Regions from separate parts of the Micromonospora sp. NBC_01638 genome, predicted to be linked through region 1. Evidence: riboswitches for the same ligand, from Rfam matches in the RefSeq annotation. Region 1 holds a riboswitch; each other region holds the start of a gene.
What was found. A riboswitch is a leader RNA that binds a small molecule or an ion and turns the genes downstream of it on or off. The one in region 1 is predicted to bind cyclic di-AMP.
Positions count from the first base shown of each region.

Region 2: it holds a riboswitch for cyclic di-AMP, as region 1 does, so the genes downstream of both, OG811_RS13390 (coiled-coil domain-containing protein) here and OG811_RS20575 (C39 family peptidase) in region 1, are expected to answer to the same signal.
Region 3: it holds a riboswitch for cyclic di-AMP, as region 1 does, so the genes downstream of both, OG811_RS11165 (NlpC/P60 family protein) here and OG811_RS20575 (C39 family peptidase) in region 1, are expected to answer to the same signal.
Region 4: it holds a riboswitch for cyclic di-AMP, as region 1 does, so the genes downstream of both, OG811_RS03225 (coiled-coil domain-containing protein) here and OG811_RS20575 (C39 family peptidase) in region 1, are expected to answer to the same signal.

Region 1 covers NZ_CP109273.1:4,344,829-4,349,150, forward strand. Annotated here, with positions in the region: gene OG811_RS20570 (hypothetical protein) at 119-889, shown strand; cyclic di-AMP (ydaO/yuaA leader) riboswitch at 1,174-1,314, shown strand; gene OG811_RS20575 (C39 family peptidase) at 1,552-2,397, shown strand; gene OG811_RS20580 (hypothetical protein) at 2,468-3,514, opposite strand; gene OG811_RS20585 (alpha/beta fold hydrolase) at 3,626-4,322, shown strand, end outside.
Region 2 covers NZ_CP109273.1:2,820,132-2,824,453, forward strand. Annotated here, with positions in the region: gene OG811_RS13385 (carbonic anhydrase) at 194-922, shown strand; gene OG811_RS13390 (coiled-coil domain-containing protein) at 978-1,997, opposite strand; cyclic di-AMP (ydaO/yuaA leader) riboswitch at 2,002-2,132, opposite strand; gene OG811_RS13395 (YibE/F family protein) at 2,299-3,573, opposite strand; gene OG811_RS13400 (heavy metal translocating P-type ATPase) at 3,883-4,322, shown strand, end outside.
Region 3 covers NZ_CP109273.1:2,368,795-2,373,116, forward strand. Annotated here, with positions in the region: gene OG811_RS11155 (NlpC/P60 family protein) at 1-864, shown strand, start outside; gene OG811_RS11160 (N-acetylmuramoyl-L-alanine amidase) at 921-2,903, opposite strand; cyclic di-AMP (ydaO/yuaA leader) riboswitch at 3,139-3,274, shown strand; gene OG811_RS11165 (NlpC/P60 family protein) at 3,287-4,322, shown strand, end outside.
Region 4 covers NZ_CP109273.1:721,268-725,589, forward strand. Annotated here, with positions in the region: gene OG811_RS03215 (HelD family protein) at 1-166, shown strand, start outside; gene OG811_RS03220 (cation diffusion facilitator family transporter) at 275-1,192, shown strand; cyclic di-AMP (ydaO/yuaA leader) riboswitch at 1,305-1,436, shown strand; gene OG811_RS03225 (coiled-coil domain-containing protein) at 1,442-2,509, shown strand; gene OG811_RS03230 (hypothetical protein) at 2,649-3,158, shown strand; gene OG811_RS03235 (SRPBCC family protein) at 3,249-3,716, opposite strand; gene OG811_RS03240 (STAS domain-containing protein) at 3,838-4,200, opposite strand.

The sequences.
Region 1 (4,322 bases):
AGCGTCCCGTCGCCGCGCCCTGTCGACCCACCAGCTCCGCCCCCGCCGATCCGTGGCCCGCCGTGGCCAGGTTGCCGGTCGGGCTCCACCGCATTGCTCTCTCCCCGAGGTGCCGACCATGGAGACCGTTGTCTTCTACCAGTTCGTGACCGAGGTTCCGCAGGCCGCCGCCATCTGGTCGGCCCTGTTCCTGCTGACACTGGGCGTACTCGCCGTGCTGGTCGCCCGACCCGAGCGGGACCGGCCCACGGACGACCCGCTCCCGGCGGCACCCACCGCTCGGGAGGTGGCCGAGGCCGAGGCCGTCGACCTGCGCCGGTACGCCGAGGAGGTGGCCGTCGCGGCGGCCGGCGCGGCCACGACCGCGCGGCGGCGACGCGCGGCCTGGCTGACCGCTCAGGAGGAGATGGAGCGGGCCTGGAACGGGTACGACGAGGCGGACATCGCGGCCCGTCGCTTCGCGGGTGCCGGGGCGCTGCCCACCCCGCATACCCCCCGCACCCCCGCCGAGTACGCCCTCCGGGAGCGCTACCTGCTCCGCGCGGCGACCGCGGCGCACTGGCGGGGCGACCTGACCATGGCGCAGCTGGGCGACGTGTTCGGGCACCGGCGCGGTTGGGATCCCCGGCGGCACCCGGTCGAGCAGGAGGTGGTGCTCAGTCGGGCGATCCGGGACGCGAGACGGGCCGACTACGAGGCCGCCGCCGCCCGGGAGCGGGCCGCGTGGCGGGATGCGGAACTGGCCGCCGACGCGGCTCGCACCCTCGCCGACGAGGCGTACGCGGCAGTGGCCCGGCTGCGGCCGAACCTGGTACCCGCTCGCCGGGCGGCGAACGGGACGTGCCGTCCCGCCGTCGTGGCACGCTGGCGTCCGGCCCGAGCAGGTTGAGCCCGATCCGTGATGTGAGCCCGGTCACGTAACTGGGAAATCGGGCGTCCGGCGCGATCGGCTCGATTTTTCCGGTGATTGTGACCGTATTATCGGCGGCCTGTCCGGTTGTCGCCCGCAGGCGTCACCATAACCGCTTGTCCCATCGAGTCACATCATCGGCAATACGCGCAGAAATTGTCGCGCCGATCGGGGTTTACGCAGGTGAACCTGGCTTGGCAGGGTGCGGACCGGCCAGTAGTGTCGTCTCGTCCGGTGCGGTAACCGATCGCAAGAGGCGACGCCGCGCCGACCCGCTCAATCGTGAAAACGAACCGGGGACCCACCAGTAAGTCCGGGGTGAATCCGCGAGCCATGGCCCGCGGTAGGGCGATCTTCCCGCCCGAATCCGTCAGCTAACCCGGTAGGCGGTGTCGGAAGGAGTTCCATCCTCGTGCAGCACCTTTCCACCCCTCGGTTGTTCCCTCGCCTCCACGGCGCAGCGGTGCCCCCGCTCATTCGTCCAGTGACGGTGAGCTGACCCCCCCGGGTCATCGCCTATCCCGCCCGGCAGCGCCGGGCGTTCCCCTGAGCGGTTCACCATCCGCGGACCACGGTCCGCGCGCTGGCGCCTGCCCGGATATACCGGTCCGGCCCCGGTGTGCCGCTCTCCCCCCGGATCCGTGGAGGACCCCGTGAAGCACACCCTGCAGCGTCAGCTCCGCCGTTTCGCCACCGAGCGCCCATACCAGATCGTTGCCGCCTCCGCCGCGGCCCTCGCGATCGCCACCACCACCGGTGGGCTGGTCGCCGTCGCCGACGACGACCCGGCCAGCCAGCGCACCGCGACCACGGTCGCCGAGATGCGCAGCGACACCGCCGCCTCCCGCGGTGAGGCGCGCGACGCGTCCCCCTCGGCCAGCGCCGCGCCGACCACCGCCCCGGCTACCACCGCCGCGTCACCCGCGGCCAACGCCAGCAGCAACCCGGACCTGAGCCTTAAGCCGGCCCCGCCGAAGCCGCCCGCGACGAAGATGCTCGACTACGACTACGAGGCGCAGAACACGTACTACAACTGCGGCCCGGCAGCCACCCGTAACGCGCTCAGCGCCGCCGGCATCGACCGCACCCAGAACGAGCTCGGTGCCAAACTGGGCACCACCGAGATGGGCACCAACTCGGCCCAGGACACCACCCGGGTGCTCAACGCCGAGGTGAAGGGTTCCCCGTACCGGACCCGGATGTTCGCCGGCGCGCCCAGCCCGGCGCAGATGGACCGGCTCCAGGCCGACGTCGTCAAGGCCATCACCGACGGCCGCGGCGTGGTGGCCAACGTCGTCGGCGACGCCACCGACACCAACGGCGGTTGGCGCTCCTACGGCGGCGGGCACTACGTCGCCGTGGTGGGTTACAAGGACAACGGCCGGACCGTGCGGATCGCCGACTCGGCGAACGCGGCCGACCCGTCGTACTGGATGACCACGATCGATCTGGCCAACTGGATCGCCAACCGGGGTTACTCCGCCTGACCTGGGCGCAGCCGACGCGGGCGCCGTCCCCCACAAGGGGCCGGCGCCCGCGTCGTCTTTGTCGGTGCGGTCAGTAGGTGATGAAGCCGTACAGCGCGAGGTGGTTCGACTTCGTTCCGCTGACCGTGTGGCCGATGCTGGACGGCTGGACGGTCCCCTTCACGAAGAGGTAGTCGATCTTGCTGGAGCCGTTGGTGGCCGCCGACCCGTAGCCGGTCATGCCGTAGCCGCTCAGCGTGCCGGGTGCGATGCCCGTACGGTTCGCGTCGATCCCCACGACGCGGACCGTGGAGGCGTTCAGCAGGCTGGTCGCGTCCGCGCCGAGGTGGATGCCGCTGTTGGCGATGCCCCGGTCGCCGTCGCCGGCGCAGGCGTTCTGCCGGTTTTCCTGCGGCAGGTGCATGGTCGCGGCGAACACGCTCGTGCCGGTCGCCTTGATGGTGAACCGGGCCGCGATGGCGCTGGTCCGCTTCCACTTGTGGTAGTCGGTGCTGTCCGGATCGCTGTTCGGCGGCTTGTACAGCGTGCATCCGGCACCGTTGGCGTACGCCGTGCCCGGCTTGAGCCAGCCAGCACTCCAGTATTTCGAGATGTCGCCAGCGGCGAGGTTGAGCGTCTGCTTGTTCCAGATGATGCCGTTGGTCTGCTTCTTCTTGAGGTCGCCGAGCGACTGCGAGCTGCACTTGTGCGTGCCACCCCAGGGCTCCGGGTCACTCCACGCCACGATCGCCCCGTAGGTGCCCGCCGGGTAGCCGAACTTCGCCGACAGTTGGTCGGCGTACGCCTCGGCCTGGCCGGTGCCGCGCACCTGCTGCACGATCAGGATGTCGGGCGCCACCACGGCGCTGGTGCCGGTGCGACCGGCGTCGTCGACCAGGATCGAGGTCAGGTGGTCCGGCCCGGAGATTCGGGTGCAGCTCCCGTCGGAGTTGTTCACCACCAGGTTCTCGATGTTGTTGTTGTAGACCCGTAGGACCCGGTCGGCTGCCGCGACCGCCTCGACACCCGACCCGCCGTCGCCGGTGGAGACGTCCATGGGTGTGCCGAGCGCGGGGTGGGTCGGCGGCGCGCCGAGCGCGACGGCCGCCAGGGTCGCGGCCAGTGCTGATCCGAGCATCCTGAACACTGTGGGCTCCTCTGCGCGAGGGGATCGACACGTGACGCTCCCCGTCCAGGCACCGCACTCTACAATGGACCTTGCTTGGCCGGTGTCCCGCGAGTGACGCCGATGACGACCCTCGTACCCGGCCGTGAACCGTGGGAGACTGCGGCCGTGGTGGATGAATCGGGTGGTCACTCTCATCGAAGGCCGGTCCTGCTGCTGCTGCACGGCATGGGGGCGACGGGTGACGTGTGGTTGCCCTCGGCGCCGTATCTTGAGCAGCGCTGGCCCGGGCGGTGGCTGGCACCGGACCTCGCCGGTCACGGCTGGGCGGCGCCGCTGTCGTCGTACTCCTTTGCGGGTTTCGCCGGCCGGATCGCCCACGGCCTCGCCGCCGACGACCGGCTCGTCGTGCTCGGGCACTCGCTGGGTGGGGTGGTCGGCCTCGCGTTGGCCGCCCGCACCGCCGGGCTGCCGGTGGACGCGGTGGTCGGTCTGGGCATCAAGGCATCGTGGTCACCCGCCGAGCTGACCCGCGCCGCCGAGCTGGCCGCGCGCCCGGTGAGCTGGTTCGCCAGCCGCGCCGAGGCGGCTCGCCGCTACCTGCGGGTCTCCGGCCTGGTCGGCCTGGTCTCGCCGGATGACCCGGTCGTGGCCGCCGGGCTGCGTCAGGTCGACGGCCGGTGGCGCCTCGCCATGGACCCGACCACCTTCGCGGTCGGTGAGCCCGACCTGGCCGCTCTGCTGGCGGCGACCGACGTGCCGGTGGTGCTGGCGCGCGGGGAACACGACCCGATGGTCACCGACGAACAGCTCAAGGAGT
Region 2 (4,322 bases), 1.5 Mb from region 1:
CCACGACGGGAGTCTTGTCCGCCCTGCCCTCGGGCCGTTACCCAGGGTCGAACCGAGGTCAACGTATGAAATCTATATCACGTATATCTTGACGTACCTTACGGTGCGTGTGACGGTGGTGACCGAGCCAGCGCCCGCCGCCCGGGCGAAGAGCCCGTTGACCAGGTCAAATGCGTCGAGACGAGGTGCGGGAATGAGCCAGACCGGAACTCCCAGCGGGCAGCCGGGTCCGCAGCGGACCACCGACCGGGCGTACGCGCTCGGCGAACCGGCCCGGGCGTACGCCGAGCTGGCCGCCGGCAACCGGCGCTTCGTGAGCGGTGCCCCACGCCATCCCAATCAGGATGCCGGGCACCGGGCTGCCGTGGCCGACGGGCAGCACCCGTTCGCGGTGATCGTCGGCTGCTCCGACTCCCGCCTGGCTGCCGAGATCATCTTCGACCGCGGGCTGGGTGACCTGTTCGTGGTCCGTACGGCCGGGCACACCGCCGGCCCGGAGGTGCTCGGCAGCGTGGAGTACGCGGTGACCGTGCTCGGCACCCCGCTGGTGGTGGTGCTCGGCCACGACTCGTGCGGCGCGGTGCAGGCGGCCCGGGAGGTCGCCGCGACCGGCACCCCACCTCGTGGGCACCTGCGGGCGGTGGTCGACGCCGTGCTGCCCAGCCTGCGCCGGGCCGGAGCCGAGGGCGTGGACGACATCGACGGCATCGTCGACATCCACATCGCGCAGACCGTCGAGACGCTGCTGAGGCAGTCGCCCGTGCTGGCCGACGAGGTGGCGCAGGGGCGGTGCGCGGTGGTGGGTGTGTCGTACCGACTCGCCGCCGGAGCGGTGCGCCTGGTGGCCGCCGTGCCGGCCGGCTTCGGGACGCTCGACGTGCCTGCCGGATCGACCGATCCGGCCACGCCTTCCGCCGCCTGACGCGTCGAGGGCCGCCCCGCGCGACGCGGAACGGCCCTCGAGAGGATTGTGCGGGTCAGAGCAGCGACATGTGGACGTGGTCGGTGTGGTTCGACGGCCCGCTGTACGAACTCCAGCCGGTCGCCGGGAACCAGATCTGCCGGTTCCAGATCACGTAGTAGATGCCGAGCCGGTCGGCGTTACGGATGAGGAACGCGGCGACGTTGTTGCCGTACGTCCGGGTGTCGTCGTTGTGCCACGGGGCGAAGCCGCTCTTCTGCAGCGACCAGTCGCAGGCGCGGCCCTTCGGGTGCTCCCACGGCCCGCCGGAGCGGTAACAGCCGACGAACCGGTTGAAGCCCGCCCGCTTGACCTCCTTGTACGCGTGCAGCGTCCGGGCGGTGACGCAGCCGGAAGTGGTCGGGTCATTCTCGCTGCACGACTGGGGCTTCCAGTCACCGTCCGCGGTGCGACCCGGGCCGATCTTCGCGACCATCGACGTGGCGTCCACCAGACCGCCGGTGAAGCCCTTCCCGCCGACCAGGGAAAGCGCCTTGTCCGCCTCGCTCTTCCGCTTCGCCATCACGGCGGTCTGCTTCTGCTGCTCGCGGACCTCCGTGTCGAGGGCCAGCTTGGCTTGCTCGGCGCGGGCCTTCACCGTGTTGACCTCGGCGAGCTTCTTCTCGTTGACCATGTTCATCTCGTCGAGCGCCGCGGCGCGCTCGACGAACGAGTCGGGAGCGTCGCTCTCCAGCAGCATCGCGATCGCCCCGATCCGGCCGGTCCGATACGACTGGGCGGCGATCTGCCCGACCTGTGGGGCCAGCGCGTCCAGGTCGGCCTTGGCCCGGTGGACCTCCAGGGCCAGCTCCTGCTGCCGCTTCTTGGATTTGTCCAGCTTGGACTTGGCGGCGGAGTAGTCGCGGTTGGCCTGCTCGATGACGTCGTTGAGCAGCTTGGGCTCGTTGTCCTCCTCGTGCCCGGACGGTGTGGGGGTCGTCGGGGCGGCGTTGGCCGGGAGGGGACCGGCGAGCACAGTCAGTGCGGCGATCACGGCCACCACGGGTGTCAACCAGCGGCGTAGGGGTGCCGTCACAATGTTCCCTTCCGTCGACCGCCGACCGGGTTAGCTGACGGGTTCGGGGCGGAAGTGGCCCCTACCGCTGACGCGGATTCACCCCAGGTACCTGGGTCCCCGGTTCGCCGGTTGGCGATTGGGCGGTGGCACCGCAGGCGCCGCGTCGCGCCTTCATCGGTAACCGGCAGCGAGGTTACCTGAGAGCCGGCCGGGTGAGCTACGCCTGGATGCCGATCAAAAGTGTCATTTCGCCATAGCGTTGAGTGACCAGTGGCGTGGTTCTCAGGGCGGATACCTGATCTGGTCACGCTGAGGAGTGTCACCATGCCGTTTCCGTGCTCCTGTCCGGCTCCGGCCACCGATCGGCGGCGGTGAATAAGGGCGGGGTCCGCGGTTGATCCGGCTCGTCTGCGCGCCCGGCGGCGGTCACCACCGCGGCCAGCCCGGTGGTCAGCGGCACGGCCGCGATCAGACCGAGTGTGGCGACGGCGCTACGGACGATTTCCTGCGCGAGGAACTCGCTGGTGAGGATCTGCCCGATCGGTCGCGAGTCGGCGGTGAGCAGGAGCAGCAGCGGTAGAGACGCGCCCGCGTACGCCAGCACGATGGTGTTGACCGTGGAGGCGATGTGCGCGCGGCCGACCCGGGTGGCCGCACGGTACAGCTGCAACCGGGTCAGCCCGGGGTTCGCGTTCGCCAGCTCGGTGACGGTGGCGGCCTGGGTGACCGTCACGTCGTCGAGCACCCCGAGCGAGCCGATGATGATCCCGGCGAGCAGCAGGCCGTGCAGGTCCACGTCGCCCTGGAACATCGACAGGGTGGTGGCATCCTCGCTGCCGAAGCCGGTGAGGTGGGTTGCGGCCGTGGCGATGGTGGCGAGCACGCCGGTCAGCACCAGGCTGCCGAGGGTGCCGAGGACCGCGACCGAGGTCTGCGCGGTGACCCCGTGCGTCAGATAGAGCACGACGAACATGATGAGGGCCGCGCCGACCACCGCCACCAGCAGGGGTGATCTGCCGGCGCCGATGCCCGGCAGCACGAAGGTGAGCAGGATGGCGAAGCTGGCGGCCAGCCCGGCGAGCGCGGCCAGGCCCCGCCACCGACCGAACGCCACGATCGCCGCGGCGAAGACCACTGCCAGCCACACCATCGGGGTGCCGCGCTGGTGCTCGGCGATGTTCCAGCTGCTGGTGGCGGGATCGGCCGGATCAGTCAGCTCGACCAGGATGACCTCGTCGCCGACGTCGACCCTCGGGGCACCGGGCCCGTCGGGCACCGGTGTCTGCACCTTCTGGCCGGCGGTCGGCCCGTCGTCGACCCGGACGTCGACCGTGCCGCACGGCCCGGCGCCGAACCTCGGCGCGCCCTCGGGGGCCGACGGCACCGGCGGGCACGGCTCGGTGACCACCCGGGTCACCGTGCCGGGATAGCGCGGTACGTCCGCCCCACCGTCGGTCTGCGGTGGGCCGCCGCGCGGCCAGAGCAGCACCGCGGCGAGCACGGTAGCGACGAACAGGGGCACCACGGTCATGACGAGGATCCGTCGCACCCGGGGCGGGGCGGACGGAGCGGGACGGGTGTGGTCGGAACCCAAGGCGAGACTCCCAACGATCCGGTGCGGGGTACGTGTCAGCGGGCCGGTCGGTTCACCGCCACCGCGAATACGGACCGAGCGGCGCGGCGGATCGCTGGCTGACGAGCACTTGATCACTGACGGTCAGTGCCGGGTCCGGCTGGGCGGGGGCTGGGCCACGGGATGGAGGCGCCGGTGCTCGACTGTGCGACGGTTGACGGGGGATCATCGTGGGGAATGCTAACCACCCCGATCCGGGGCTGTAGGTCGTGGCGGAGTGTCGGCGGCTGAACCGCCCATGTGGGGCCCCCGGCGCGGCATGTTGGAGACATGCCCGACCCGTCGCCACCCGAACCGGACCGCCAGCAGCACGCGGCCCCCGCCGCGCACGTGCAGCACGACAAGCACGCCGGGCACGATCCCGCGATGTTTCGTCACCGCTTCTGGGTCTGCCTGGTGCTCACCGTCCCGGTGGTCCTGACCAGCCACCTCGTGTCGGATCAGCTGGGCCTGAGCGGGAAGGTCCCCGGCCGTTCCTGGGTGGGTCCGGTGCTCGGCTCGGTGGTGTTCTGGTGGGGCGGTTGGCCGTTCCTGGTCGGCGCGGTCCGGGAGGTGCGGGACCGGGCACCCGGCATGATGCTGCTCGTCGCGATGGCGATCACCGTCGCCTACACCGCGTCCCTGGCCACCAGCGTCGGCGCCTTTGACCTGGACTTCTGGTGGGAGTTGGCCGCGCTGGTCACCATCATGCTGCTCGGGCACTGGCAGGA
Region 3 (4,322 bases), 2.0 Mb from region 1:
CCCACGGTGGACGAGATCGAGGCGCAGATCGACAAGAAGTGGGAGCAGTTGGAGCCCACCATCGAGCAGTACAACAAGGTCCGGGCGCAGTTGAAGGTCAACCGGAAGAAGTCGACGGACCTGCAGAAAAAGATCGAGCCGCTGGCGCTGCAGAGCGAACTGGCGCTCAACCGGGTCGGCGACCTCGCCTCCCGCTACTACATCTCGGGTCCCTCGCACGACATCGGCGCACTGCTCGTCAGCGCCAAGCCGGACACGCTCACCGAGCAGCTCACCGTCCTCGACCGCCTGGCCGCGCAGGAGCGCAAGGAGGTCGCGGGCATCCTGGCCGTGCGGGACAAGTACGACGGCGAGAAGCAGAAGCTGGACGCGCTGATCGTCACCCAGACCAAGCAGCAGAACGAGCTGGCGGCCAAGAAGAAGCAGATCGACGTCGAGATCAAGCAGCTCGAGGCGTCAATGCCCAAGACCTCGGTCGTGACCGCGGACTGCCCGACCATCAACGGAGTGGTGAGCGCGGCCGCCCGTACCGCGATCAGGACCGCCTGCGGGAAGGTCGGCAAGCCGTACGTCTGGGGCGCCACCGGCCCGAACTCGTTCGACTGCTCGGGGCTGACCCAGTACGCCTACAAGGCGGCCGGCATCAGCCTCACCCACCACACGGGTGACCAGTGGAACGAGGGTAAGGCCGTCTCACGAGCCGACGCCCGCCCCGGTGACCTGGTCTTCTTCTTCTCCGGCCTGAGTCATGTCGGGCTGTATCTGGGCAACAACCAGATGGTGCACGCCCCCCGGGCCGGCAAACCGGTGCAGGTGTCCAGCATCAACACCATGCCGGTCGCCGGGTTCCGCAGACCCGGCTGATCCCCACAGGCACGACGACGGCCCCCGGTCACCCGACCGGGGGCCGTCGTGGTCGCTCAGCGGGGTGCGCCCACCGGGGACGGCAGCAACTGCACGTCGGCCAGGTCGACGTACATGATGCGGTGGCCGAACTGGATCTGCGCGTACCGGTTCTTGCCGCGGATCACCGTCCAGTCGCCGGGGGAGGAGCCGTCGAACGTGCTGGCCCGGTAGTACTCACCGGCCAGCACCGCGCCGACGGCGTACCGCTGCCCGGCAGCAAGGGTGTACTGCAGCGGCGAGATCGCCTGGTAGGGCACCCCGGCCGGGTAGGCCGTCTGCTCCGGGTACGCCCGTCCGTACACCGGGATCGTGGCCCGTCCGGGCTTCGGGGTGGCCACCATGCCGACGGTCCAACTGGCGGTCGGCGCGGACGCCGGGTTGTGGAACCACGCCCGTTGCCCGAGGTACCAGATGGACGTCCAGTCGCCCTGCCGGCCGGCCAGCGCGTACGTCTGGCCGGCGGAGGCCCGGGCGCCGTGATCCGACACCTCCATGGTGTTCGGGGTGCCGTCAGGGCGCAGCGCGATGTCGTTCACCAGTGGCGCGTCCGAGGATGGCGCGGTGTGCAGCACCACCGACGAGGATCCGCGCGGCGTGCACGGCACGGCAGGGGTGACGCATCCGGTGAACGCCGGCTGGTTGGTGGCGTGGTTCGGGTCGATTCGGACCAACCCGGTGGCCGGGGTGCCGGTGTCCAGTCGCGGCGCGTGCAGCAGGTCGAAGTAGTGCGTCCAGTCCCAGTACGGTCCCGGGTCCCAGTGCATTCCGCGTACGGTCGATGCGACGGTGCCGGGCACGTTGTCGTGGCCGATGATGTGTTGGCGGTCCAGGGGGATGCCCAGCCGCAGCGCGAGGTGTCGGACCAGCTTCGCCGACGTCCGGTACATCGCCTCGGTGTACCAGGTGCCCTGCGCGGCAAAGCCCTCGTGTTCCAGCCCGATCGACTTGGCGTTGACGTACCAGTTTCCGGCGTGCCAGCCGACGTCCTTGGTTTTCACGTGCTGGGCGATGTGCCCGTCCACCGAGCGCAGCGAGTAGTGCCAGCTCACGTAGGTCGGGTCCTGGACGAGTTTCAGGGTGGTCGCCCAGCTTGCCTCGGTGTCATGGATGGCGATGTACTCGATCTTCTGCCGTGCGGGCCGGTCGGAGAGGTCGTGGTTGCCGTAGTCCCCGTCGCCGAACGCCTCGTAGGGCGCGGGGATCCACTCACAGGAGATGGTGCGGGGGCACTCCAGCCCGTCCGGGCGGGCCAGGCGGCGCAGGCCCAGTCGGTCCAGCCAGGAACGCTCCGGCTGTACCGCGCGGGCCGGCAGCGTGATCCGCTGGCCGTCGTCGGTCACCCGGGACTCGCCGGCGCTGATCGTGGTGAAGACCTCGTCGGCGAAGGCCGCTGCGGCATCGGCGCTGTCCGCACCGGCGTAGCGGGCCACCGCGCCGTACCAGGCAGCCGGGTCGGTGCCGGCGCCAACCGGCGCGCCCAGCTCCCGTTGGTACGCGGCGAGCAGTGCCGCCCCGCCCCGGATGTTGACGCTCGCGTCGGTGCGCAGCGCCTCGGGTGCCGCGCCGGTCAGCGCTGCGGCGGTGTCCACGGTCTGCAACGCGGCGGTGGGCGGCGCGGGGTCTTCGGCCTGCCGAGGAGCGGGCGCCAGCGCGGGTCGGGAGTCGTCGCCACGCGGGTCCTCGGCGCCGGTGTCGTGGTGGCCGCGCCCAGGCAGGGCGACCACGTGGCGGGCGTCGGTCAGGTGCATCGGGCCGTAGCCGCCGCTGGTGCTCGGTGTGCCGGCGTTGCTGTCCCAGCGGGACTCCAGGTAGGAGACGCCGAGCAGCACGCCGGTCGGCACGCCGTACTCCGCTGCCGCCGCGGCGTACTGCTGCTGGCGGTCGGCGGTGGGTGCGGCGGCGGCAGCGCCGGCGGGTAGCGGTACCGCGGTCGCTGCGGCGACCACGGCGGCGGTGAGCAGTGCGCGCCGCCGGAGCGACAGGGTTGGATGGTGCATCGAACCCCCTAAATTCCACGGGATGAAGGTGAGGTCACCTTCGCGCCGCCCGGGAGCCTGCGTCAATACCTTTCTATCTGTCGACGCGTCAGGAAAGAAATCTTCGCGTACGGTCCGTCACCCTCCCTGATCGGTACGGAGTGTCACGGCCGCACGGGTTGCGGATCGGTAACAGGCGTCTCTACTCTGGTCATTCGTCGGCCCGATATCAGTTCCGCCCAGCCCGGGCGGTAACGGACCGACACCGCCGAGTCGTTTCCGAGCGAACCGGGGACCCAGGTCCCTCGGGGTGAATCCGCAGCCACTGCGGTAGGGCGCCGACTTCCCGCCCGAACCCGTCAGCTAACCCGGTAGGCGGTCAGGAAGAAGGAGTACGGAACCCGGTGGCACTCCATGCCCCGCGGCCGTCGTCCGAGCGGCCGGCAGCAGCCGGCCCGACGTCGATCGCGCCGCGCTCACGCTGGTCCCGCTTCACCACCGCTCTCGCCGCGCTGGCCGGCGTCGCCGTCGTCCTGACGGGCAGCGCCACGGCGGCCCACGCCGATCCGTCCGTCGCCGAGATCGAGCGCCAGATCGACGCCGACTGGAACAAACTCGAACCGATCATCGAACGGCACAACGCCACCCGGACCGACCTCGCCGCCAAGCGCAAGCAGGCGGACGCGCTGGCCGCCCGGATCGGCCCGCTGGAGCGCCAGGTCGACGCTGCGATGAACAAGGTCAGCGCGCTGGCCGTGCGCGCGTACAAGGGCGAGAACGTCTCGACCGTCAACGCGGTGCTGGGCAGTCGATCGCCCAGCGAGGTGGTTGGCCAGCTCGAGATGCTCGACCGGTTCGCGCACAACCAGCAGCAGGACGTGCGGCAGGTGGCCGACCTCCGCGATGAGCTGGCGAAGCAGAAGGCGCCGCTGGACGAGATGGTGGCCCAGCTGACCCGTACCGAGGCCCAGTTGGCGGCGAAGAAGAAGCAGATCAACGAGGAGATCGACCGGCTGCAGAAGCTGCGCATCAAGGTGTACGGCAACGGTGGCGGCGGTTCGCTGCGCCCGGCGCCCTGCCCCGGCAGCTATCCCGGTGGCGCTGCGGGCACGGCGGTCAAGTTCGCCTGCGCGCAGATCGGCAAGCCCTACGTCTGGGGTGCCGAGGGCCCGAACTCGTACGACTGCTCCGGGCTGATGCTGGCCGCCTGGGCGAAGGCCGGTGTGTCGCTGCCGCACAACGCCGCCGCGCAGAGCCGCGCCACCAAGAACGTCAGCAAGGCCGACCTGCGCCCCGGCGACCTGGTCTTCTACTACAGCGACATCCACCACGTCGGCATGTACGTCGGCGGTGGCTGGGTGGTGCACGCCTCGCAGGCCGGTCAACCGGTCAAGATGAAGAAGGTCGACGACGGCCCGATCCACAGCTACGGCCGCCCAG
Region 4 (4,322 bases), 3.3 Mb from region 1:
GTTGCAGGTGGTGACCAGCCTGGAGGCCAAGGGCATGGAGTACGACGGGGTGGTGCTGGTCGCTCCGAGCGAGATCCGGGCGGATCCGGGCGCCGGGGTGCGCACCCTGTACGTGGCGCTCTCCCGGGCCACTCAGCGACTCACCACCATCGACCCGACCGGCTGATCCGCGACAAATGGCCTGGCTGGGGGGTGGTTCGGCCTTACACTTGCACACATAGCGATGTGAACATACATTTGACCGTGTCCCGACTGGCAGCGGAAGGTGAACCTCGTGGGCGCAGGTCATGACCACCACCATGCGTCGGTCGCCAATGCCGCACACCAGCACCGGGGCCGACTCTGGGCGGCTTTCGGGCTGCTCGCCGCCCTGATGGTGGTCGAGGCGGTCGCCGCGCTGCACACCGGCTCACTCGCCCTGCTCTCCGACGCCGGGCACATGTTCACCGACGTGCTCGGCATCGGGATGGCGCTCGCCGCGATCACCGCGACCCGGCGGGCCACCACCGACCCGCAGCGCACCTTCGGGCTCTACCGACTCGAGGTGCTCGCCGCGCTGGCCAACGCCGTCCTGCTCTCCGGCGTCGCGATCTACGTGGTGATCGAGGCGATCCGCCGCTTCGGCGACCCGCACGAGGTCATCGCCGGCCCGATGCTCGCGGTGGCCGTGCTCGGCCTGCTCGCGAACGTCGTCGCCTTCGCCCTGCTCCGCACCGGCGCCCGGGAGAGCATCAACCTCCAGGGCGCCTACCTGGAGGTCCTCGGCGACCTGCTCGGCTCGCTCGGCGTCATCGGCGCGGCGCTGCTCATCACCGTCACCGACTGGTGGTGGGCCGACCCACTTGTCGCGGTCGCCATCGGCGTGTTCATCCTGCCGCGTACCTGGCGGCTGGCACGTGCCGCCGTCCGCATCCTGGTGCAGGCCGCACCGGAGCATCTTCAGGTGACCGCCGTGCACGACCGGTTGGCCGCAGTCCCCGGTGTGGTCGAGGTGCACGACCTGCACGTGTGGACGCTCACCTCGGGCATGGACGTGGCCTCCGCACACCTGACCATGGCGCCCGGCGCGGAGGTCGGCGCGGTGCTCACCGCCGCGCGTACGGCCCTGCACGACGACTTCCGGATCGAGCACGCGACGTTGCAGATCGAGCCCGGCGCCGCCTCCGGAGCCTGCGGCTCGATCGAGTGGTAGCAGTAATTCATCGTCACGACGCACGCACCGTCCGTCACATTGACTGCAGCGGCCCCACCGGCAACGGTAGGCTCGGTCCCGGCCTCCACCAGGCGGCGCCTCCCGGCGCCGGTGGCGGTCGCCGCCTAATCGCTCGAGAGGGCGAACCGGGGAACCATGTTCCTGGGGTGCATCCGCGTCAGCGGTAGGGATCTTCCGTCCCGAACCCGTCAGCTAACCCGGTCGGCGGCTAACGGAAGGACATGCGCAGTGGCACCAACACGACCACCGACCGCCCGACTGGCGGCCCTGATCGTCGCGATGTTCGCCCTCGGCGTCGCGCTCCCGGCCGGCGCCGCCTCGGCCGCTCCCCCGACCGGCCTGCGGGCCGCCGCCGCACCCGACTCGGACGAAGAGGGCGGCACCCCGGCGCTACGCGCCCAACTCGATGCGGCCAGCAAGGGCTACCTGGACGCGAAGCGCGCCCTGGACACCTCCGTGCAGCGGCAGCAGCAGCTCGCCACCCGACTGAAGACCATCGACGTCGAGCTCGCCCAGCGCAACGGCAAGGTGGGCGAGATCGCCGGCGTGGCGTACCGCACCGGCCGGCTCGGCGCGATGTCGGCGCTACTCAACAGCAACACCCCGGAGGGCTTCATGGACCGGGCCGCCGCCTTGGACGCAGTGGCCGCCAACGAGGACCGGGTGCTGCGTGATCTGCTCGCCACGAAGGACCAGTCCAACCGCACCCGGGCCGCCCTGGACGGCGAGATCAACGAACAGCGCAAGCAGGTCGCGGTGATGGCCAAGCGCAAGGAGCAGGCCGAGCGGGCACTGACCGTGGCCACCACACCCAAGCCACAGACCACCGCCGACACCGACTCCAACCGGGGCACCTCCGCCGCCAACGCGACGGCGGCCCCGCGCAACTCCGACGGCTCCTGGCCGTCCGAGTCGTGCAGCATCAACGACCCCACGCCGGCCAGCGGCTGCATCACCCCGCGTACCCTGCACGCGCTCAACCAGGCCAAGGCCGCCGGGTTCACCCGGTACGTCTCCTGCCACCGCCCCAGCGGCTCCGGCGAACACCCGAAGGGCCGGGCCTGCGACTTCGCGGCGCAGAAGGACGGCTTCGGCGGGAACGCCACCGGCGGCGACAAGACGTACGGCAACAACCTGGCCGCGTACTTCATCCGCAACGCCGACCGGCTCGCTGTGCTGTACGTGATCTGGTACCGGCAGATCTGGCTGCCCAGCAGCGGGTGGAAGTCGTACAGCGGGGCGGGCGGCACCCCGTCCACCGACCACACCAACCACGTGCACCTGTCGGTTTACTGACCACTGGTGTGATGCCGGTGAGTCGTCAGGATGACTCACCGGCATTTCGTCAGGGCAAGGCCGGCTACGTCGCGGGGCGTACCCCTGATGTCGCCTGTCGTCGGACGACCCGGCCGGGGTCGGCGGGAAGCATCGCGGTATGCGTCGGATCCCACCCACGGCCCGCAAGGGGCTGCTCACCCTGCACCTGGTCACCTCGCTCGGCTGGCTCGGTGCCGACCTGGTGCTGCTCACCCTCGGCATCGCCGTGCAGCGTGGTGCCGACCCGGCGGTGGTCTACCCGGTCGCGGCACTGGTCGGCACCATGCTGTTCGCGCCGCTGAGCGTGCTGGTCTGGCTGATCGGTGTCGCCAGCGCGCTGCTCACCCCGTGGGGCCTGGTGCGCTACCACTGGGTGCTGGTCAAGCTGGTGCTCACCACGGTGCTGGTCGGGCTGGTGCTGTTCCTGTTCACCCCGAATCTGCGGCACGGCGGTGCGTTGGGGGCCGCGCTGCCCGCTCGGGATCGCGCCGACCTGGTGATCGCACCCGCGGTGTCGACCAGCCTGATGATCATCGCGACGGTGCTGTCCACGTACAAGCCCTGGGGCCGGCGTCCCGCCGCGCGACCCGCCCTCGCGAACCGTGCTCGCGCTGCAACCAGGATGTAGTGGCCTCCTGGCGCCCACAGGCCACTACATCCACGATCGAGCACGATCATGACGTGGGGTGCGGGGTGCGGGAGGTGGGTGCGGGGCGGGTCAGGCAGGGGGCGGGGGGTCGCCGGAGGGGTCGAGGGCCGCGCCGATCCGGGTGGCCAGGGCGAGGTGAGCCGCCCGGGCCTGGCGGAACGCGTACCGGAACAGCGGGGTCGGCGCGGTCAGGGTGATCTCGACGTCGATTCGGACCAGGCCGTCCGGCTCGGGGCGCAGTCGGGTGTGGTTGCGCACCGTGGTGGCCGGCCACTGGCGGGCCACCATGACGATCTCGTCGTCCTCGCTGATCAGAACGTCCGCGTGGTAGGTGGTCCGGAAGCGCAGTGGGCCGGCCACCAACCGGTCGTTGATCGTGTAGCTGGCCTGGGCGCCGGGTCGTGGCGGGAGTCGGCGGACCCGGACGATCAGGGGGTGCAGCTCACCCTGCCGGGTCAGGTCACTGAGCATCGCCGCCGCCTCGGCCGTTGAGCACCGGGCCTGGACGGTGTAGCTGAAGGTATCGCTGCTGAGCACACCGTCTCCCGCCGTCGATGGTCGCACGATCGTCCCGTACCGATGTCTGGCTGGCAACGCCCGACGGCAGCCGTCCGGACGAACCCGGTTCGGAGAGATGACCCCAGGAGCCGGCGGGCGCTCAGGCGCCGGGCAACACCTCGGGAGTGGCGGCACCGGCGAAGTAGGGCTCCGGGGCACCGAACAGACCGAGCAGGCCGGTCACCCAGAGCTGCCGGTGCACGAACCGGCTCGGCTCGGTGACCACCAGCTTGACGTCGCTGACCTCGGCCGTCTGGAAGCCGGCAACCATGGCGCTGATGCCGACGGAGTCGATGAAGGTGACCAGCCTCATGTTCAGCTCGATGCGGAGCGGACGGCCTTTGGCCAGCACCTCCGCGATCGCCTCGCGCACCTCGTACGCTGTGTCGACGTCGATCTCACCCCGCGGGGCGATCTCCATGACACCACCGGACAGAACCGACTTCACGATCGACAGGCTCACGCGAGCACCTCCACCCGCCCGTCCCCCGGGCGCCTCATCAGTACGCGGGCCGCGACCGAGAGTATTCCTCCGACGGCCTCGGTCGCCACCCCTCAGGATGAGCAATTCGCGGATCCGGACCG